3 regions of the Metabacillus sediminis genome follow, and region 1 is predicted to be linked to each of the others. Evidence: riboswitches for the same ligand, from Rfam matches in the RefSeq annotation. Region 1 holds a riboswitch; each other region holds the start of a gene.
The links. A riboswitch is a leader RNA that binds a small molecule or an ion and turns the genes downstream of it on or off. The one in region 1 is predicted to bind S-adenosylmethionine.
Positions count from the first base shown of each region.

Region 2: it holds a riboswitch for S-adenosylmethionine, as region 1 does, so the genes downstream of both, WCV65_RS07665 (2,3-diketo-5-methylthiopentyl-1-phosphate enolase) here and mmuP (S-methylmethionine permease) in region 1, are expected to answer to the same signal.
Region 3: it holds a riboswitch for S-adenosylmethionine, as region 1 does, so the genes downstream of both, WCV65_RS09550 (YezD family protein) here and mmuP (S-methylmethionine permease) in region 1, are expected to answer to the same signal.

Region 1 is NZ_CP147407.1:4,011,344-4,018,636, reverse strand. It holds gene WCV65_RS20650 (FeoA family protein) at 1-173, opposite strand, end outside; gene WCV65_RS20645 (ABC transporter permease) at 292-1,059, opposite strand; gene WCV65_RS20640 (ABC transporter ATP-binding protein) at 1,056-1,964, opposite strand; gene WCV65_RS20635 (alpha/beta hydrolase) at 2,098-2,934, opposite strand; gene WCV65_RS20630 (aldo/keto reductase) at 3,182-4,156, shown strand; gene WCV65_RS20625 (TetR family transcriptional regulator) at 4,160-4,738, shown strand; SAM riboswitch class I at 4,917-5,020, shown strand; gene mmuP (S-methylmethionine permease) at 5,105-6,508, shown strand; gene mmuM (homocysteine S-methyltransferase) at 6,483-7,293, shown strand, end outside.
Region 2 is NZ_CP147407.1:1,447,549-1,454,841, forward strand. It holds gene WCV65_RS07660 (pyridoxal phosphate-dependent aminotransferase) at 1-1,101, shown strand, start outside; SAM riboswitch class I at 1,198-1,311, shown strand; gene WCV65_RS07665 (2,3-diketo-5-methylthiopentyl-1-phosphate enolase) at 1,394-2,623, shown strand; gene WCV65_RS07670 (2-hydroxy-3-keto-5-methylthiopentenyl-1-phosphate phosphatase) at 2,620-3,282, shown strand; gene WCV65_RS07675 (methylthioribulose 1-phosphate dehydratase) at 3,291-3,908, shown strand; gene WCV65_RS07680 (cupin domain-containing protein) at 3,923-4,459, shown strand; gene WCV65_RS07685 (hypothetical protein) at 4,615-4,947, shown strand; gene cbpA (cyclic di-AMP binding protein CbpA) at 5,175-5,831, shown strand; gene WCV65_RS07695 (aspartyl-phosphate phosphatase Spo0E family protein) at 6,231-6,491, shown strand; gene WCV65_RS07700 (ZIP family metal transporter) at 6,535-7,266, opposite strand.
Region 3 is NZ_CP147407.1:1,810,796-1,818,088, forward strand. It holds gene WCV65_RS09540 (hypothetical protein) at 1-18, opposite strand, end outside; gene WCV65_RS09545 (hypothetical protein) at 15-689, opposite strand; SAM riboswitch class I at 855-960, shown strand; gene WCV65_RS09550 (YezD family protein) at 1,027-1,170, shown strand; gene WCV65_RS09555 (phosphoadenylyl-sulfate reductase) at 1,294-1,995, shown strand; gene WCV65_RS09560 (inorganic phosphate transporter) at 2,009-3,070, shown strand; gene sat (sulfate adenylyltransferase) at 3,112-4,266, shown strand; gene cysC (adenylyl-sulfate kinase) at 4,263-4,877, shown strand; gene cobA (uroporphyrinogen-III C-methyltransferase) at 4,939-5,715, shown strand; gene WCV65_RS09580 (sirohydrochlorin chelatase) at 5,716-6,480, shown strand; gene WCV65_RS09585 (bifunctional precorrin-2 dehydrogenase/sirohydrochlorin ferrochelatase) at 6,477-6,983, shown strand.

The DNA.
Region 1 (7,293 bases):
TGTCCGGAGCACTCCAATAGGCATGGCCCTCCAAGCGGACAATAGCGGATCACTTTGACCTCTTTTCCTTCGTAAACGCCCAGATCCTTCAAACGGCGTTTAACAAATGGATGGAGCTCGGTTAAATCCTGTATTTTAAATGTTTCATTCTGTTGAATTTGGTTTAGGTTCATCGTGGTTCACCTCATAATAATGATACTCATTATCAATTAACATCTGAACCTAGTGTACTCTAATTATCCCAATTCGTAAATAACCTGAAAATATTTTTTGAAAGGGCTATCATACATATTAATTCGCTACATCCCTTTTCACAAAAGCAGCCCAAGCCAAGCCAAGAAAAGATATAAAATGAAACAGCAATACCAATAGGGTGAATAAGGGGCTCATGCCTTCAAATAGCGGTACATTTCCTCTTGCATATTGACCGAAACCCGTATTGGAAAACAGCAAAAACCGCCCCCACGCCACATCGTAATGGGCAAGTAGCTGAACAGCGCTTTTGGCTGCAAGAAGGATAATGAAAGTCAATCCTACAGAAAGGACCGTGCTTCTGAAAACGGCTGAGAGCATAAAGGCAAAAGTCGCCGTAATGATCGTTTCAATCAGACAGTCACCGTAATCGATTAAAGCAGTTGTTAAGAGCGGACCGCTTTCTGCGGCGTTTTGAAACCCGAATAAGAGCATTCCGAGAAAGACAGATAGAAAAAAATACAATAGAACGATATAAACACTGAAAAGAACCGTTGTTATGTACTTAGAAAGAAGAACCTTTGAACGGGTCGCTTTTCTAATCAATAAAAATTTAATCGTTCCCCGTTCAAATTCGCTCGCTACGATGGCGCCGGCAATTGCGACGGTGAAAAAAGGGAGCATACCTAAAAAACCGGTGCTGAACGATAGGAATCCGAGATAATTCTCCTCTACTCCCGCACCAGCCAGCATTTTCTTCATAAATAGAGCCATGACGAAGCAGATCACAGCGAGTCCGATCGCCAGTGCCCAGCTTCCTTTTTTCAAAAAGATTTTCATATGTTCGTTTTTTAACAGCCGGATCATTCCGTTGCCTCCTCTATAAGCTCGAGGAATGATTCCTCTAAGTTTTTGCGTTTTGGATGGATGGCGAAGACGTCAATTCCGTTTTCTGTGAGTGTCCTGTTGATGAGCGGAATTTCCTCTCGCCTCACGAGGAATTCCAGACCGCCGGGCACAGGTGCTGGAGAGTAGGCTTTTGCTGCTTCCTCCGCCTCAAGAGGTTGATTTACCTCGAATAGGACACGAATTGGCAAATCGCTAGCCTCATATCGAACATTTTGAACGGACAGAATCTCGCCTTTTTTGATTATCGCCACTCTGTCACACATGTCTTCTACTTCTTTTAGCAGATGAGTGGAAATGACAATGGCTACATTCTCTTTGTCCCGCAGATTTTTCAGGTATTCGCGAAGTTCCCGTATACCGGATGGATCTAGACCATTTGTTGGTTCATCCAATAGCAGCAGCTGCGGTTTATGGAGGACCGCCTGCGCAATACCAAGCCGCTGCCGCATGCCTAACGAATAGGTGCGGACCGGATCATGAATTCGCTCTCCCAATCCCACCAAATCTACGACTTCCGCAATTCTGCCTCTCCCGATTGGGTCGCTCATGTTTGCAAAATGAACGAGGTTATAATAACCGCTCATATAATTGTAAAACTCCGGATTCTCTACAATGGCACCAGCGAGGCTGACGGCTTTCTCAAAGTCCTTTTTTATGGAATAGCCGCCGATGGATATTTCCCCGGCGTTTAAGGAAACAAGTCCGAGAACGGATCGGATCATGGTCGTTTTACCGGAGCCGTTTGGGCCCAGCAAACCGAGAATTTCACCTTTTTTCACGGTCAGGCTGACGTTTGAAAGGATTTGGTGATGCTTAATCCTCTTACTGACATTTTCGATTTGCAATACAGGTGTTTCGTTCATCCTGCTCCTCCTTGTTCGTGATGATCTCTTTTGACTATAGCTTAAGACAGAGGAGCGTGGATATGGAAAACAGCAAAGAAAAAAACCAGTTTGCCAATCAAACTGGTTTTTTGGCTCATTATTGCTATTCATTTTAAGAATTGAGGAAGTTGATTAAACCCCGGTTAAATTCCTCGGCATGCGTAGCGTTGAAGCCATGAGGAGCGCCTTCAATCACAACAAGCTCACTTCCTGGAATCGTTTCATGGGTACGCTTGCCGCTCACTTCAAACGGTACAGTCCCGTCTGAATCCCCATGAATGATGAGTGTTGGGACGGTTATTTTCTCCAAGTCGCCCCGAAAATCGGTTTTAGCGAACGCTGCGATACAGTCAAGGGTGCCTTTTGGAGACGCCATTGCTGCAATATCCCGGTTATAGAGACGGAACGGCTCGCTGACAAGGTCTGTCTTGTCTCCGGCTGCAAAGAAGTTGTGAGTAAACGTATCAAGAAACGCGATCCGGTCTCCCTTTACTCCGTTTTGGAACTCTTCAATTGCCCCATCATCAAGACCTCCATCGGGGTTATCCGATGCCTTGTACAGATAAGGAGGGACGGCTGCGGCGAAAACCGCTTTGCTCACCCGTTCTGTTCCGTATGTGCTTATATAGCGTGCTACTTCTCCGCCGCCCATTGAAAAACCGACAAGTGCCGCTTCACGAAGGTCTAAGTGCTCAAGCAATTTGTTCAGATCGGCTGCGAATGTATCATATTCATAGCCGCTATAAGGCTGCGAGGATTTTCCAAATCCTCTGCGGTCATATGTAATGACTCGATAGCCTGCATCAATTAAAGCAGGCACCTGCTTTTCCCAAGAACGCCCGCTAAGCGGCCATCCGTGAATCAGTACGACAGGTTTCCCCGTTCCTTGATCTTCATAATAAGTTTCAATTGGTGCATCGTTTTCATTACCAACAGTTAGCATTGCCATGATTATCCCTCCAAGCAAAAATTCGGATGAACCCGAAATTTCTAAACACGCTGCTTTTTTCATCCTGTAAATGCCAATTACCCCGATTTGTTTTTAGGTAATCTTTTAAATGTTCTTTATGGAAAGATTTGATTAGGTCTGGTGCTTAGAACATTGATGTAAAAACGAATGACAAAAAATAATATTTGTCATTCGTTTTTTGTTTTGTTATGATGACACTATAAACAAACAAATGGGAGGTCTCAAAATGGAAAATATAAAAATTGGTGCATCGAAAATCGGTTTAGGATTAATGGGCATGTCGGATCTTTACGGTGCAGCGGACAGAAACGAAAGCATTGCGACAATTCATGAAGCATTAGAAAAAGGAATAACCCTTTTGGATACAGGAGACTTTTATGGAACCGGCCATAATGAGCTTTTGCTCCGGGAGGCTTTACAGGGGAAGAAGCGGGAGAATGCATTCATCGCAGTAAAAACGGGAGTGCTCAGATCTCCGGATGGCGGCTGGATCGGGATGAATAACCGGCCTGAGGCAATGAAAAATAATTTAGCACAGACCCTTCAGAAGCTTGGTACGGATTACATTGATTTATACCAGCCTGCACGGGTTGATCCGAATGTGCCGATTGAAGAGACCATAGGCGCAATGGCAGATATGGTCAAAGCCGGATATGTGAAGCACATCGGCCTTTCAGAGGCAAATGCTGCAACTATACGCCGGGCACACAAGGTTCATCCGATCAGCTGGCTTCAAATCGAATATTCTTTATTCAGCCGCGGAATTGAGAAAGAAATCCTCCCGACTATAAGGGAGCTTGGAATCAGCTTGTCTGCTTACGGTGTTTTATCCCGGGGATTGCTGAGCGGCAAGTGGTCCAAGGATCGTCAAGGCGCTCCAGATTTCCGTTCTTTTGCTCCGCGCTTTATGGGAGAAAATCTGGACAAGAACCTGGCTCTTGTAGAAAAACTGCGTGAAATTGCCGAAGAAAAACAAGCAAATGTCGCACAGCTTGCGATCGCATGGGTTCTTTCTAAAGGCGAGGATGTTATTCCGCTGATCGGTGCCCGAAAACGTTCCCAGCTTCAAGATGCATTTGGTGCCTTGAATCTTGAGCTCACTGAAGCGGATCTGGCCAGAATTGAAGAGGCGGTTCCTGCTGAAGCGGTAGCCGGGACACGCTATGCAGCTGAACAAATGGGAATGCTGGGAGTCGAATAAAGAATGGCAGAGCAATTAACAAAAGAAGAAATCCTGGATGCGGCGGAACAAGTGCTGCGCCGTTTTGGACCAGAGAAAACAAGCGTGGTAGATGTAGCCCGGGCCTTGAATATTAGCCACGGAACGATATACCGCCATTATCCAAGCAAAGCTTCGCTGAGGGAAGCGGTGGCTGAGAGGTGGCTCCACAGCATCATTCAGCCCCTGAAGAAAGTTTTCAAGAAAGAATGCTCATCAACGGAACGGCTCCTTTTGTGGGTGGAAACATTGATTGGCATTAAGCACTCACTCGTAAAGGAAGATCCTGAGCTGTTTAGCATGTACACTTCTCTAGCTGAAGAGTCAGTAGATGTGATAACCGCTCATATTAGTGAATTGGTTGGCCAGATCATTCCGATTGTTAAAGAAGGAATGGCAAATGGCGAGTTCAAATCCGCTGATCCTGAGACAGCTGCTAAAGGCATCTTCATCGCTACAGCTAAATTTCATCATCCGGCACACGCAAAAGAATGGGCCTCCCCGGATATAGATGCGGAATTTAGAATGGTTTGGGATTTGATTCTTTCCGGAATTATAAAATAAGAAAGCCGGTTTTCCTGGGGAAGGAAGACCGGCTTTTATCGTACAGGTTTGGTGCGACGAAATTGAAGTTGGAGTTTTTGAAAAGAATCTAAAAAGGCAATCTGTTCCCCGTTCGTACCTATTTTTGAAGAAATGTTGACAATTTTCTGATAGATTGATAGTGTTATAAAAAAATAATTTCTTATCCAGAGAGGTGGAGGGACTGGCCCTTTGAAGCCTCAGCAGCAGGTCTGTACAGACACTGTGCTAATTCCAGCGGGTGAATAGCCTGATAGATAAGCTTGTTCTTTTATTTGTCAGTCACGCACTCTTTGCGAAAAGGGTGCGTTTTTCATTTTTCTGGGTGTGGAACAAAGGAGAGTCAAGATGGAGAGAGAGACTGGATTTCAGCGGAAAATGCAATCAAGACATCTTATTATGCTTTCACTCGGAGGTGTAATTGGGACCGGATTATTCCTGAGTACAGGCTACACCATTCAGCAAGCAGGGCCATTAGGCACACTGCTTTCCTACCTTGTCGGTGCGGTGGTCGTTTACCTTGTTATGCTTTGTCTGGGAGAGCTATCGGTACATATGCCTGAAACAGGGGCTTTTCACAGCTACGCTGCTAAATACATTGGGCCTGCAACAGGGTACACGGTTGCCTGGCTGTACTGGCTGACGTGGACGGTTGCACTCGGATCGGAGTTTACGGCGGCCGGACTGCTGATGCAGCGGTGGTTTCCATCCGTTAATGTTTGGATCTGGAGTGCGCTGTTTGCGGTTTTGATCCTTGTATTAAATGCTGTGACCGTTAAATTTTTTGCAGAATCAGAGTTCTGGTTTTCTTCTGTGAAGGTGGCAGCCATCGTAATCTTCATCATCTTGGGTGGAGCTGCCGTTATCGGGATTCTTCCTCTGGCTGATTCTGAACCTGCGCCTTTTCTGTCAAACTTCACAAATGAAGGCTTGTTCCCGAATGGAGCGTTTGCCGTTCTGATGACGATGCTTGCTGTGAATTTTGCCTATTCGGGGACAGAACTGATCGGCATCGCTGCCGGAGAAACGGCGAATCCGGAAAAAACCATACCTAAGGCGATTCGGACAACGGTGTGGCGATTGATTATTTTTTTCGTTGGAACGATTGTTGTCCTGTCTGCGCTGCTGCCTTCCTCGGATGCCGGTGTGCTGAAAAGCCCGTTTGTGGCGGTTTTCGAGAGAATCGGAATTCCTTATGCTGCGGATGTGATGAATTTTGTTATCCTGACCGCCATTTTATCCGCCGCCAACTCTGGTTTGTATGCGGCGTCCAGAATGCTCTGGTCCCTCGCGGATAAGAAAACGATCTCCCCTGTTTTTGCAAAAGTAACGAAGCGCGGCGTGCCGTTAAATGCGCTTCTTCTCAGTATGGCCGGAGGCGGCTTGGCCCTGCTGTCAAGTGTCATTGCACCGGACACGGTCTACATCGTCCTTGTTTCAATTTCTGGTCTTGCTGTCGTGGCAGTTTGGATGAGCATCAGCGCGTCTCAGTTTTTCTTTAGAAGGCAATATATCAGGCAGGGGAAATCGGTAGAGGACTTGGGATACCGGACACCGTTTTATCCATTCGTGCCGATTGCATCTTTCGTCCTTTGTCTCGCGTCACTGATCGGAATCGCCTTTGATCCGACACAGAGGATTGCCCTTTATTGCGGCATTCCCTTTATCCTGTTTTGCTACGGAAGCTACTATGTAACCCAGACTATGAAGAAGAGGGGCGAAGTTTATGCCGAAAAAACTCAATCCAATTGAAGAGATTTTAGCTGCCTATCCCGTCATGATTCTTGATGGCGCTCTTGCTACAGAGCTCGAGCGCCATGGCTGTCACTTAGATGATCCCCTGTGGTCGGCAAAGGTGCTGCTCGAAAATCCTGAATTGATTTATCAGGTTCATACAGATTATTTCCGTGCTGGAGCTGACTGCGCAATTACGGCAAGCTACCAGGCAACGGTCGATGGATTTTCAAAGCGGGGAATGGAAGAAGCGGTGGCACTGGATCTTATCAAAAAGACGGTGCAGCTCGCTAAGAAGGCAAGAGACGATTTTTGGGAGGGGAATGAGCAGGCGAACCGTCCTAAACCGCTTGTTGCAGCATCGATTGGCCCTTATGGAGCCTATCTTGCTGATGGATCAGAGTATAGAGGAAACTATGGTGTGACAGATGAAGTGCTGGCTGCATTTCATCGTCCTAGAATGGCAGCCTTAATAGAAGCGGGTGTGGATGTGCTGGCCATTGAAACGATTCCTTCTCTTCAGGAAGCGAGAGTTTTAGCCTCGCTCGTAAAAGAATTCCCGGAAGCTTATGCCTGGCTGTCTTTTTCCTTGAAAAATGATGCGCAGATCAGTGACGGCACTCCGCTTGAGAAATGTGCAGACCTATTGGATGGAAACAGCCAGATTGCCTCGATCGGAATCAATTGTGCCCCGGCATCTCTTGTTGCGGAATCCGTTAAAAGACTCAGCGCCCGGACCGAAAAACCGGTAATTGTCTATCCGAACTCAGGAGAAGCATACGATGCCGCTACCAAAACGTGGC
Region 2 (7,293 bases), 1.5 Mb from region 1:
GTGAAAGCCGGGCATGACATAATCAACCTCGGCCAGGGGAATCCTGATCAGCCCACCCCTGAGCATATTGTACAAGCACTACAAAAGGCTTCGGGTGATCCGGCCAATCATAAGTACTCTCCATTCAGAGGAAAACAATCACTAAAGGAAGCAGCCGCAGGATTTTACGAAAGAGAATACGGGGTTACATTGGATCCAGAAACGGAAATTGCGGTCCTTTTTGGAGGGAAAGCAGGTCTTGTGGAGCTTCCTCAATGTCTGATGAATCCAGGGGAGATTGCTCTCATACCGGATCCAGGGTATCCGGATTACTGGTCTGGAGTCGAAATGGCAGAAGCGAAGATGCACACGATGCCATTGCTTGAGAAAAATCAGTTTTTGCCGGACTATACGGAAATTCCGTCTGCCATTTTGGACTCTGCGAAGCTTATGTTCCTGAACTATCCAAACAACCCAACAGGAGCTGCCGCGAATAAAGCGTTTTTTGAAAAGACGGTTGACCTGGCCAATAAGCATCATATTTGCACCGTGCATGACTTCGCATACGGAGCCATTGGTTTTGATGGAGAAAAACCCGTCAGTTTCCTCCAGACACCTGGCGCAAAGGAAGTCGGAATTGAAATTTATACGCTTTCCAAGACATTCAATATGGCAGGATGGAGGGTGGCCTTTGCGGCAGGTAATCCATCCGTCATAAATGCAATCAATTTATATCAAGACCATATGTATGTTAGTGTGTTTGGTGCGGTTCAGGATGCAGCTGAGGCAGCGCTGCTCGATGAGAGAGGCAGCACACAAAAACTTGTCCAAATGTATGAGAAACGAAGAAATACACTGGTAAACGCTTTTCGCGGCATTGGCTGGGATATTCAGGCGCCGAAGGGAAGTTTTTTCGCCTGGCTTAAGGTGCCGGATGGATACACATCACAGGAGTTTTCCGATATTCTTTTAGAGAAAGCGCATGTAGTCACCGCACCGGGCAATGGCTTTGGGCAATATGGAGAAGGATATCTCCGAGTTGGTTTGCTGACAGATGAATTACGGATTGAGGAAGCAGCTGCCCGCATTTCAAAGCTTGGGATATTTGTGACGGCCGATTAAGCAAAGTAAAAAATAGGTTGACAGAGCACTCAATTCCTGTAATAATCCAAATTAATTGAAAATTTAAACCTGCAGATGCCATGCAGGTCTATATTGTACTTATCAAGAGCAGGTGGAGGGACTAGCCCAATGAAGCCCGGCAACCGACCCGAACGAATCATGTTCAGGCACGGTGCTAATTCTTGCAGCAGACATGCTGAGGGATAAGGTACTGCAGAATGAATGATGCAAAGCCTCTTCTCTTGTGATGAAGGGGCTTTTTATTTTTTCACCAAAAGCGAGGGACAAAAAAATGAGTGAAATTATCGCAACCTATCTTGTTCATGACCGGAAGGGAAATTTAGAAAAAAAAGCAGAAGGAATTGCTCTTGGACTGACAATCGGTTCCTGGACTGATTTGCCCGAGCTTGAAAAAGAGCAGCTGAAAAAGCATAAGGGAACCGTCATTTCAGCGGAAGAACTGGAGAAAGACACAGATCTTGAAGGAAAGTATACAAAGGGTCTTATTAAAATTGCTTATCCTTCAGTCAATTTCAGTTCCGACCTGCCGGCCATATTAACCACGGTTTTCGGGAAACTTTCATTGGACGGTGAAGTGAAGCTATTAGACTTAGACTTTTCTGATTCATTGGCAAAGCATTTTCCAGGGCCTAAATTTGGCATTGAAGGAATTAGAGAGAGGATTAACGTATATAACCGGCCGCTCCTAATGAGCATTTTTAAAGGGGTGATTGGCAAGGATTTACATTATTTAGAGGAGCAGCTGTTTGATCAGCTTGCCGGCGGGATGGATTTAGTAAAGGATGATGAAATTCTCTTTGAAAATCCGCTGACTCCATTTTTTGAAAGAGTGAAGCGAGGCGGCCAAATCATAAAGCAGCTGAAGGAAGAGACAGGAAAGAATGCTCTATATGCTGTCAATCTTACAGGAAGAACGTCTGAAATCCGCGACAAAGCGAGATTCGCTGCAGAGGCTGGAGCCACTGCTTTACTATTCAATGTTCATGCTTACGGGCTCGATGTCTTGCAATCACTGGCAGAGGATGATGAAGTACCGGTTCCTATCATGGCTCATCCTGCTGTGAGCGGGGCGTTCGCAGCATCAGACCGATATGGGTTCTCGTATTCTCTAATTCTGGGAAAGCTAATCCGCGCGGCTGGAGCAGATTTTTCTTTATTTCCGTCTCCATACGGCAGTGTGGCACTGAAGAGAAAAGAGGCCCTCGGAATAGCTGAGGAATGTACAGTCTCCTCTCCATTTAAAAAAGTATTTCCAGTACCTTCAGCTGGAATACATCCTGGACTGGTGCCGGTTATCATGAAGGATTTTGGAAATGACAGCATCATCAATGCGGGGGGCGGGATTCATGGCCATCCGAACGGGGCTAAAGGAGGAGCAGCAGCATTTCGTTCAGCCGTTGATGCGGTTCTTGAAGGCATAACACTTGAAGAAAAAGCAAGGACGAATGAGCACCTGGAAAAGGCCCTAAAGCTCTGGGGCCAGTACGAGGCGGCAAAATGAAGCCAGTCATATTTTGCGACTTCGATGGAACCATCACAAAAAATGACAACATTATCGAAATCATGAAGCAGTTTGCCCCTCCTGAATGGGAGGAGCTAAAGAATCAGGTCCTTAATCGAACCATTTCAGTTAAAGAAGGGGTCGGCAAAATGTTTTCCCTGCTGCCTTCTTCTAAACGAGAAGAAATCACCGCTTATGTTTTAAATCAAGCCGAAATTCGGGAAGGATTTATTGAATTTGCAGCCTATGCAAAAGAGCAGAGGATCGAATTGTACATTGTAAGCGGAGGAATTGATTTTTTTGTTCATCCTCTTCTTACTAGTCAAATTGAGCAGCAAAAAATCTATTGCAATGAGGCGGACTTTCATGGGGAACAAATCCTTATTCAATGGCCGCATCCATGTGATGCAGACAGCGGGTGTGAAATGGAGTGCGGCTGCTGCAAACCCTCCATCATTCGAGGTATTGCCAGCGCTGATCAGGAAATTATTGTAATCGGAGATTCTGTTACCGACCTGGAAGCAGCAAAAATGGCTGACTTTGTCATTGCAAGGGACTATTTGCTGGATAAGGTGAAAGAACAGTATTTATCATTCGAACCGTTTGAAACATTCCATGATGTTGTGAGCATTTTAGAGAAGAGGAGGGTGAGTGTGTGAGAACGATTATGGAACAGCGCTGGCGTGAGCTGGCTGAAGTGAAACGGGAGCTTGCAGAAAGAGACTGGTTTCCTGCTACAAGCGGCAATCTTGCAATCAAAACGGCCAGTGAGCCATTAACCTTTTATGTGACGGCGAGCGGCAAAGATAAGAGGAAGGAAAGTTCGGAGGATTTTTTGCTTGTTGACGGCAGCGGGCAGCCGGCGGAAGAAACAGCATTGAAGCCATCTGCTGAAACTCAGCTTCATATCGAGGTCTATACAAGAACGAACGCTGGATGCAGTTTGCACGTTCATACGGTGGACAACAATGTGATTTCTGAGCTATATGCTCACGAAGGGCAGATAACCTTCACGGGACAGGAAATTATTAAAGCTTTTGGCCTTTGGGACGAAGATGCCTCCTTCACCATTCCCATCATTCCGAATCATGCCGACATTCCCGAGCTCGCCAGCGTATTTGGCCAGCATGTCCATGGAGATGCCGGTGCCGTTCTGATCAGGAATCATGGAATAACTGTATGGGGAAGAAACGCCTTTGAAGCAAAAAAATATTTAGAAGCTTGCGAATTTCTATTCTCGTATCATCTGAAACTCAAGCAATTCAGCGCTTTATCAATTAACTAATAGGGGGAAGAACAATGGCAACGATTTATTTTCAAAATACAGGTGAAAGACTCAGCGATCAGGATCAAGTCGCAGCTTTTTTAGAAAAGCAGGAAGTCATTTATGAAAGCTGGGATATTCAAAAGCTTCCAGAACATTTAGAGGAAAAGTATGATTTGTCTGATGAAGAAAAAGAAGAGATCCTGCAAGTTTTCAAAACAGAAATAGAGGATATCTCCAAAAGACGCGGCTATCAGGCGCAGGATATCATTTCACTTTCTGACAAAACTCCTAATCTTGAAGAACTGCTGAAAAATTTCCAACAGGAACACCACCATACAGATGATGAAGTAAGATTCATTGTCAGCGGGCATGGAGTTTTCATTATCCAAGCAAAGGACGGTTCTTTCTTCAATGTTGAGCTCGTACCAGGCGATTTAATTTCCGTTCCTGAAAACATCCGCCACTATTTTACACTTCAGGAAGACCGCAAAGTCGTAGCCGTAAGAATTTTCGTTACAAAAGAGGGCTGGGTGCCGATTTACGATAAAGAAGAATTAGAAGCAAAATAAGAAAGAGACGGGGAATATACTTCTCCGTTTCTTTTTTTTTGTTAGCGTTGTGCTGATTTTTGCAGAGGGCTAGGCGGCGGGTGGTTCACTTTAAATATTATATGAAACCTGTATAGCAGGATCTGTCCCTAGCTAATTTCCTGTCCGATGAGGGAGTGAATTTAGCCGGCTTGTTAGCCATTCCGGCTGGAAAATTGAGAGAAACGGCTGGAAAAATAAGTTTGGCTGGAATGAGGCGCGGAACGGCCGAAATAGAAAAGGAGTCGGCTGGAATCAAGGCAAAACCGGCTGGAAAACAAAGGGGATCGGCTGGAAAAATAAGTTTGGCTGGAAAGAGGCGCGGAACGGCCGGAAAAGAAAAGGAGTCGGCTGGAATCAAGGCAGAACCCGCTGGGAAACAAAGGGGATCGGCTGGAAAAATAAGTTTAGCTGGAAAGAGGGGCGGAACGGCCGAAAGCAGCTCGGAATTGGACAGTAGCTCGCGGTAACTGTCCGGTGTTTTTAGTATGTTCTCCAATTCATCTCTTCAGCAGCTCAATCATACGGTCATTCAAAACTATAATTTACATAACAGCTTTTTATGGGATTAGAATCATAGACTAAAAGGTATAAGACTACTAACTAACTGAAAAATCATAATTTTCTTTACTTATACTCACCTTAAGTGTAAAATTCTCTAAAATCCTTATCAGTCTACTTTACTAGGAGGGCTATGATGAAAATCCGTTATAACTATGTGAAAAAAGAAGAGGTAAAGTACTGTGATGCTTCAAGTACTGTAAAGGAAGCATATGATCAATTGAAGGAAACCGGATACAGGAGCATTCCGGTTCTTGGTGACGGCGGAAAAAAATTTGCCGGTTTAATTTATAAAGTAACCCTCCTTGAGTATTATCATGAGATGGATGGAAAAGATGAAGATTCAATTGCGTCGCTTATAAAAGATGAGGATGCATTTATTTTAGAGGAAGAATCCTTTATTAAAGCATTTTTAACGATTAAAAGATTGCCATTTCTAGCTGTCATCAATGAAGATCAGGAGTTCGCTGGAATCATGACGCATACAAATATTATGGAAGTACTGGAGGATTCCTTCGGTATGAAGACAGGCGGATATTTAATGACTGTCGCAACAAAGGAGCATAAGGGAGCGATCAAGGAACTGGTAAGTACCGTAAAGGATGTTAACATAGAGGGAATGCTGACCTTGGATAATGGGGATTATTTGCGGAGAATTGTTGTAAATCTATCGCATGAATTAACGGAAAAGAAGCTGAATAAGATTATCAGCAAGCTGGAAGAAAAGGATTTCCGCGTCACCTCAATTGATGATGTTCATAAGGAAAAGGCTGTCGCATTAAAAGGGAATTAAGTTCAGATTAGAAAACAAATGGGCTTGGGGATGTCTTCCTCAGGCTTTTTGTTTTGGCTTTTATCGTTAAAAACGTAAGCGATGGCTCCAGATTGTGCGCCGATTGAATTATTCTCCATGCCGCGCTGCTCACGTCTGATCAGGCTCTATGGGTATTCCATAAAGTTTGGACAGCATTAGAAAAATATACTTTTTTATATTTTATTGAATTTTAATTATACATTTTTATATAAAAAAGAGGTTTACTTGCTTCGCAAAATGGGAACAAAGTAATAAAATCTAAATATTAACAATTATGTAACATATTTATATATGATTCGGCAAATTTTTCTCTAGGAATTTACAAAATTAGGTTTTTGAAAATACCCGGCTTTATAAATCCTATGAGGAGGAGAAAATGTGATTGTACATGAACAAAAAGAAGAATTGATCACTAAAATTAATGCGAAAAGAGAGGAAATGATTTCAGCTGCCACATCTAAAAGCTTTACGAGCAGCGAAGTCGTTAAGTACAGCCAGGAATTGGACGAGCTGTTGAATCAATTTCAGATGCTTGAATGGGGGGAGGACCGGACGTCCACACCCTTTTCAAAACTGGTCACCCGAGTGGCCAAATGGGGATTTGCATCAGAGTCGCAGCAGGCTGCTGCAGAGCATTAAAATACAAGACTGGGAGAAATAAGCTTCCAGTCCTGTTTACGTATTAGAAGGCCTCAATAAGCATTAGCATAATCACTATCCCTGTAATAAAGGCATAGGTTGCTGTGCGTTCATTTCCGTCGCCGTGACTTTCAGGAATAAGCTCTTTATAAATAATGAACAGCATAGCTCCAGCCGCAAAAGAAAGTCCGTATGGGACGAGCGTATTTACATAAGCAGTCAAATAATACCCTAGCAGTGATGTTACAATTTCAACGGCTCCGGTAGCAGTTGCAATTAAGAATGCTTTCATTCTTCCGATATTTTGGCTGATTAAAAATAAGGCGACTAAAAATCCTTCCGGGGCGTTTTGAAAGCCTATTGCGAAAGCAATCAAATTCCCCGTTTCGCTTGCATCAGCCGCATAGCTTACACCTACGGATAATCCTTCAGGAAGATTGTGAAGAGTAATAGCTGCAATGATCAGCATTGCTTTCTCATCAAATTGTATTCCGCTTCTCGAATGCTCAAGATCAATATGGGGAATCTGTTTCTCCAATATGGTAAGAACCATTACTCCTAAAAATAATCCCGCCACGACTTGAAGCATTCCTCCAATTTTTAATGCTTCAGGAATGAGGCTGAACATGGAGGCGGTCATCATGATGCCAGCTGAGAAAGCCAGCAGGATATCGCGCCATTTATGAGTGAGTGTATTTTTTAAAAATAAGATAGGTACAGCGCCCAATCCAGTTGATAGGGCGGATAGAATACTTCCGGTAAAAACGTCGTCCATGTGTCACCTCAACATTCCATTTCTTAT
Region 3 (7,293 bases), 1.9 Mb from region 1:
GAACGCTTTACCAATCATGTGTTATCCTCCCGCTGCAGCAAAAGTGTACGGAAATCAGAAAACGTGTTTTCCGTGCCGGCTGCCGCAAATGAAAGCTCTGTGCTGAAAATCGGTCCGCCGTACACAAAGGTATGAAACTCCCCGTTTTCTCCGCATGGATCGGCTGATTTTTTTATGGTTTCAATGAATGCTCCATCATAGTGATGTCCCAGTAAAGAATATGGAAGCTTCGATCCATCTATACCGCAAATAAACGCTTTATAGCCATCAGCTATAAATTGTCCAGCCAAAGAGTCGGTCCGCTCTCTCCATAGAGGAAAAACAGCCTGTAAACCACTGTCCATGACAAGGTTTTCTCTATATTCCCGAATATCCTTTAAAAAGATGTCGCCAAAAGCAGCATGAGTGATTTGATTTTCTTTGCAGCTTTTAAGAAATTCGCCCAGGCTCTCCTCATATTCATTATTAGATGGAGATGGAGAGAGTTCTATGAATTGAATAGCAAGACCGAGGCTTGCTGCCTGATCTTTAAGCAAATCCTCTCTGATTCCATGAAAAGGGACGCTGCGGGCAACCCGGTTGATCGATGTAAAAAGTCCGGAGATATGATATTCCGGGTTTTGCAAAAGCCTGTGAAGCATGATTGTACTGTCTTTTCCGCCGCTCCATGAAACAATCGTCTTTTTCATGAATTTCACCTCTTTAGCTAATTGTATCCTACTGACAAAAAAAATTCTAAGCTGCTGAAATCACTGGGTAATTCGCACATTTTTAGATTTTTTATAAAACCTACCCGATAACTCGGGTTGACAATCGTTCGAATTGTGCTAAAATTTGAAATCAATAACACATCATACTTATCCAGAGCGGTGGAGGGACCTGGCCCTTTGAAACCCGGCAACCTGCTTGAAAGCAAGGTGCTAAATCCAGCAAAATGGAATCCATTTTGGGAGATAAGGGGAATACACCTCACAAGTCTTTCTAAAATGGAAGGCTTTTTATTTTTGTATTGGGGAGGGGCTGTCCGTGGGGGAGCAGGATCAGCTTGAAGAAGTTATCGGAAAGCTAAAAGAAATGCTTCAGGCAATGAAATACGGATCCATCACCCTGGTTGTCCAGGATGGTAAGATCATTCAGCTTGAGAAAAATGAAAAAGTCAGACTGAAATAAAAATCCAATATGAGTACGCTGACTAGACAAACTAGAGGCGGGAACGGTTTGCCTGCTCTTTGTTTATGCAGCGGCGCGTTCCTGCCTTTTTGCGTTGGTTTTAAAAAAGAGGAGTGTAAATTTATGCTGACATTCGAAAATTGGACAGAAACCGCTCCAGAATTCGAAAATGATGACAAAACGGTCGAAGCGCTCAACGTTCTAAAATGGGCGTATTCACATTATCAGGACGATTTAGTTTACGCATGCAGCTTTGGTATTGAAGGGATTGTTCTGATCGAGCTCATATCAAAAATTAAAAAGGATGCCAGAATCGTATTTTTAGATACAGAGCTCCATTTTAAAGAAACCTATGATTTGATTGACCGTGTAAAGGCAAGGTACCCAGATTTAAATATTTTATTGAAAAAGCCGCCTCTAACTGTAGCTGAACAGGCTGCAAAGCACGGGGATGAACTATGGAAGAGGGATCCGAATGAATGCTGCAGAATCAGGAAAGTGCTTCCTCTCAGAGAGGTTATGAGCAGCGAAAAAGCATGGATTTCCGGATTGCGCAGAGAGCAATCTCCTTCAAGGAAAAACACCCAGTTTCTGAACAGAGATGATAAATTCGAAAATGTTAAAATCTGCCCGCTCATTCACTGGACATGGAAAGATGTCTGGCGTTATGCCCACAAAAATGATTTGGATTACAATGTTCTCCACGATCAAGGATACCCGAGCATCGGATGCAAGCCATGCACCCAGCCTGCAATCGATGTAAATGATGCGAGATCCGGCCGCTGGAATGGCAGCCAAAAGACAGAATGCGGTCTGCACGGTTGAGGGCTCTGCTATGATGGAAGCTGCAGCGATCATCCTGAGTTTATTTTTCGCAATGAATATTGGGGCAAGCGGAGCGGCTGCTTCCATGGGTGTCGCGTACGGATCAGGGGCAATAAAACGCAGAATGGCAGCACTCCTGCTCTGCGGCGCGGGCGTAGTTCTTGGCGCAGTACTCGGGGGAGGAGAAGTCGTTAAAACCATCAGCTCGGGAATTATTCCCCAGTCGATGATTACATTGCAAATCGTCCTGGTTATTATCAGTTCTGCTGCTATCTCGCTGTTTATGGCCAATTTGATGGGCATTCCGCTGTCTACCAGTGAAGTTACAGTAGGAGCGGTAGTCGGGGTTGGGGTCGCCTATCATGCTCTATATGTCCAATCTATTCTCCTCATCATGATGTTCTGGGTCATTATTCCAGTGGCAGCCTTTTTTATCACCTATTTTATATGCAGAGCATCAAAGCCGCTTTTTTCCAGGCTGGAGGCCCGAGGAGGAACGATGCTGATTTATCTTTTAATTGCAGCAGGTTTCTTTGAAGCATTCTCAGCTGGAATGAATAATGTTGCCAACGCTGTCGGCCCGCTGGTAGCGGCGGGAGTTATTTCTGTAAACAAAGGGGTATGGATTGGCGGCTTTTTCGTAGCAGCTGGTGCTGTCCTTCTGGGCGGTCGGGTCCTTGAGACGAATGGGAAGAAAATAACAAGACTTTCGAAAACAGAAGGTATTGTAATTTCGGGTACGGGTGCACTGCTTGTCATCATCAGCTCCCTATTCGGTCTTCCCGTCCCTTTAACACAAGTTACTTCAACATCCATTATGGCGTCCGGGGCTGCTAAAAATGGTCCGATTGTTTTTCAAAAGGGCATCGTGAAAAAAATCGTCAAAGTTTGGATTGTTTCCCCGCTGGTGAGTCTGGCGATCTCATACGTAATGGTCAAGCTGTTTGTACAATCCGATTTTTATTCCACATTTTCAGCTGTTGCGATTATGGTTGCGACGCTTGGAGTTCTCTCGTTAATGAAAGCAATAAAAAAAGAAAAGCGCTCTGTACATGAACAAGGCGGAGGAATTTAAGTTTGAAACCAAGTAGTTTTATCTGAATAGGAGGAGTATTGATGAGTTTAGCACCGCATGGAGGAAAATTAATACAGCGAACAGATTTAGGCAAGAGTCTCGGACATTTAAAGAAAACGATTGAACTGGATGCTATGGCATTAAGCGACTTGGAACTGATTGCTATAGGAGGGTACAGCCCGCTGTCAGGATTTTTATCTGAAAAGGACTATCTCAGTGTAGTAGAAACAATGAAGCTCTCCGATGGTACGGTATGGTCCATACCTATAACACTTCCAATCTTTGAAAAGCAGGCAGAAGATCTTACTAAAGGAGATCAGGCAAAGCTCGTTTTTGAGGGCACAGATTATGGATTCATAAACATCGCCGAAATTTACAGACCGGATAAAGAAAAAGAAGCTCTTAACGTTTACAGAACATCAGACCGGAACCATCCCGGCGTGAAAAAGCTATTTTCCAGAGGAGAGCTTTACGTAAGCGGGGAAATTACGCTCATTAAACGGACCCAGCCTGATTTCCCTGATCATTATTTTGAGCCGGCTGAAACCAGAGCTGCCTTTGAACAAAAGGGCTGGAAAACGATTGTTGGATTCCAAACGAGGAACCCAGTCCACCGGGCGCATGAATACATTCAGAAAACGGCTCTTGAAACCGTCGATGGTCTATTCTTAAACCCGCTTGTCGGGGAGACAAAATCAGATGACATTTCTGCCTCCATCAGAATGAAAAGCTATGGAGTTCTGCTGGATGAATACTATCCGAAGGAACGGGTATTCCTTGGAGTGTTCCCGGCTGCGATGAGATATGCAGGACCAAGAGAAGCCATCTTTCATGCATTAGTACGGAAAAATTATGGCTGCACCCACTTTATTGTTGGAAGAGATCATGCAGGTGTCGGCGATTATTACGGCACGTATGATGCACAGTATATATTTGACGAATTTAACCCTGAAGAAATCGACATAACACCGCTTCGTTTTGAGCACAGCTTTTACTGCAGCAAATGCGAAGGAATGGCTACAACCAAATCATGTCCTCACGATCCGGAGCATCGGGTTATTCTTTCCGGTACAAAGGTAAGAGAGATGCTTCGGAAGGGAGAAGTTCCTCCAAGCACATTCAGCAGACCTGAAGTCATTAAGGTGCTGATTGAAGGGATGAAAGAGACACAGGCAGAAGCGGAGGAAGTTCGATGAAACAGTCTGCTAACGTTACGTGGCATCAGCAGTCCATTTCCAAACAGGAGCGGAGAGAAAGAAACGGACATCATAGCTTTGTCGTATGGTTTACGGGATTATCCGGCTCAGGTAAATCTACAGTTGCCAATGAACTGGCGCGGAAGCTTTATGAAAACGGTGTGCAGGTTTATGTGCTGGACGGGGATAATGTCCGCCATGGCCTTAATGGGGATCTCGGATTCTCTGACAGCGACCGCCGCGAAAATATCAGGAGAATCGGTGAAGTATCCAAGCTGTTTACCGATGCGGGAAGTGTCGTTATAACAGCCTTTATCTCACCGTTTAAGGAGGACCGGAGCCAAGTTCGCGGCCTTTTGGAAGCAGATGAATTTGTCGAAGTGTTTACAGACTGTTCTCTTGAAAAATGTGAAGAACGAGATCCTAAAGGATTGTATAAGAAAGCAAGAAGCGGAGAGATCAAAGGGTTTACAGGAATCGATTCCCCTTATGAGAAACCGGATCAGCCGGAAATTGTCCTGAACAGCGGGGAGTTCAATCCTTCTGAATGCGCAGAGCAGGTTCTTCACTATTTAAAAGATAGACAGTTTGTCAGCTTGAAGAATGCATAGGGCTGTTTCCGAGTAAGGACTTGAAACCCCTTCTGCGGTATAATGATTCAAGGGAGGGATGATGATGTCGAAGGTGTACCTCGTGGGAGCAGGCCCGGGAGATCCGGACTTGATCACAGTAAAAGGGCTGAGATGCATCCAGGAGGCCGATACCATTTTATATGACCGGCTCGTGAATAAAGAATTGCTGGAGCACGCTAAAGAAGGCGCTGACCTCATTTACTGCGGAAAGCTGCCTGATTATCATACAATGAAACAGGAAACGATTAACCGTTTTCTCATAAAATTTGCTAAAGGCGGCCATGTGGTAACACGGCTTAAGGGCGGAGATCCGTTTGTATTCGGCCGCGGCGGCGAAGAGGCGGAAGCACTTGTTAAGCATGGAATTGAATTTGAAGTGGTTCCGGGAATTACATCCGGAATTGCTGCTGCTGCTTATGCAGGGATTCCGGTAACCCACAGGGATGCGAGCGGAAGTGTAGCATTCATTACCGGCCACCGGAAAGAGGGGGAGGAAGAAAGCAGCCGCTGGAAAAGCTTAGCCGGGGGAGTAGATACCCTTGCCATTTACATGGGGATCAGTCAGCTGCCATATATACAGGAACAGCTCCTGGCCCATGGGAAGCCTGCTAAAACTCCGGCAGCGGTGATCCACTGGGGGAGCACGGATGAGCAAAGAACCGTAACCGGAACACTGGCTGACATCCATGAAGCTGTAAAGCAGGGCGGTATATCCAATCCGAGCATGATTATCATTGGAGAAGTGGTTACATACCGTGAGCAGCTCAAATGGTTCAAAGAGGACAGGACAGATTCTCAAGTAAGCGAGGCGCTCTAAATGAAGCAGGCTGTTTTGTATATATGCCACGGAAGCCGCGTGAAAAAAGCGCGTGATGAGGCTATAGAATTTATCTCAGCATGTAAAAAGCACGTGCAAGCACCCATCCAGGAAATTTGTTTTCTGGAACTTGCAGAACCGGATATAAAAACCGGGTTTGAATTGTGCCTGAATAAAGGCGCAGACTCTATAGCGGTTATTCCTGTACTTCTGCTTACAGCCGCCCACGCGAAATCCGATATACCCGAAGAGCTTGAAGCAGTCATGAAAGAACATCCTAATATAGCTGTTTCCTATGGCGCGCCAATCGGCGTTCAAGGGGAAATGTCCGAAGCAATTCTTGAACGCTTGAGTCCGCTCCCTGCTCATGAAAACGCCAGAGCTCTGCTTGTAGGAAGAGGCAGCTCCGATCCGGATGTAAAAAAGGACTTAGGGGCAATAGCGAAAGGCGTAGAGGAGCGGACAGAGGGGCTCGAAGTCAACATATGCTACTTAACAGCGGCTGAGCCTTCTTTTTCAGAGGTTTTAAAAAGGATTCAGGAGTTTCCCGAAAAAAAAATCTATATTGTCCCTTATTTGCTGTTTACCGGTCTTCTCATGAACGGAATTGAAAAAGAAATCAGTTTGCTTAAAACCGATAAACAAATCATTCTTTGCTCATACGTAGGTTTTTCAAAGCATGTACAAGCTGCTTTTATAAAGAGAGTGCAAGAAGCGTTAGAAAAGCTGCCGGCGTCTTCTGCTGAAGCAGAGGTGAGACTGTGATTCCTTTAATGATTAATTTTTCTGAAAAACCTATCCTTATTGCCGGGGCCGGGAAAATCGCGTACCGCAGGCTTATGGTATTTCTAAAGGAAGAGGCCGCCATCACGGTCATCAGTCCTGAAGCAGTGAGCGAAATAAGGGATCTTCATTTGTCGGGGGAAATTCAGTGGATTAAGCGGAAGATAAGAAAAGAAGACCTGGATGGCTACTTTTTAATCATTGCCGCAACAGATGACCGGTCGGCAAACAAATACATAGCCGAACAGACCCATCCACTGCAGCTAGTGAACATTGCTGATGAAGCGAAGGATGGAAATGTTGAAGTACCCATGCGTGCCTCTAAAGGAAAACTGACCGTTTCCGTCCATACAGGCAGTTCCAGTCCGGCTATGGCTAAAGAAATCTGTTCAAAGCTCATTGGCAGTATAGAGGATGAAACCTTTGAATTGCTTGAACAGAGTTACCTGGAAAGACAAATGCGTAAAACGAATCAAGAAATATGAGGGGGCTGTCCAATAACCCCTGCTAAGAGGATAGGATTGAATGAAACCCCCTGAATGCTTTGAATGAGCATACAGGGGGTTTTGGTTTTTACTTAGCATTTTCGAACAATTATTGTATAGGCTGATTGGAGGGGAAGGTGCGCGACTCCTTGCTAAGAGCAGCGGAAAAGGTGAGACCCCCGCAAAGCAAGCACCTGCAGCGGAAATCAGCCCAAATCAATCTGCTTTTAAATGCGAACAGAGCTTTGAAAACTGACTATGTGGACAGCCCTCTTTTTTGACTGTTTCCATACTCAAGTTGACAAAATGG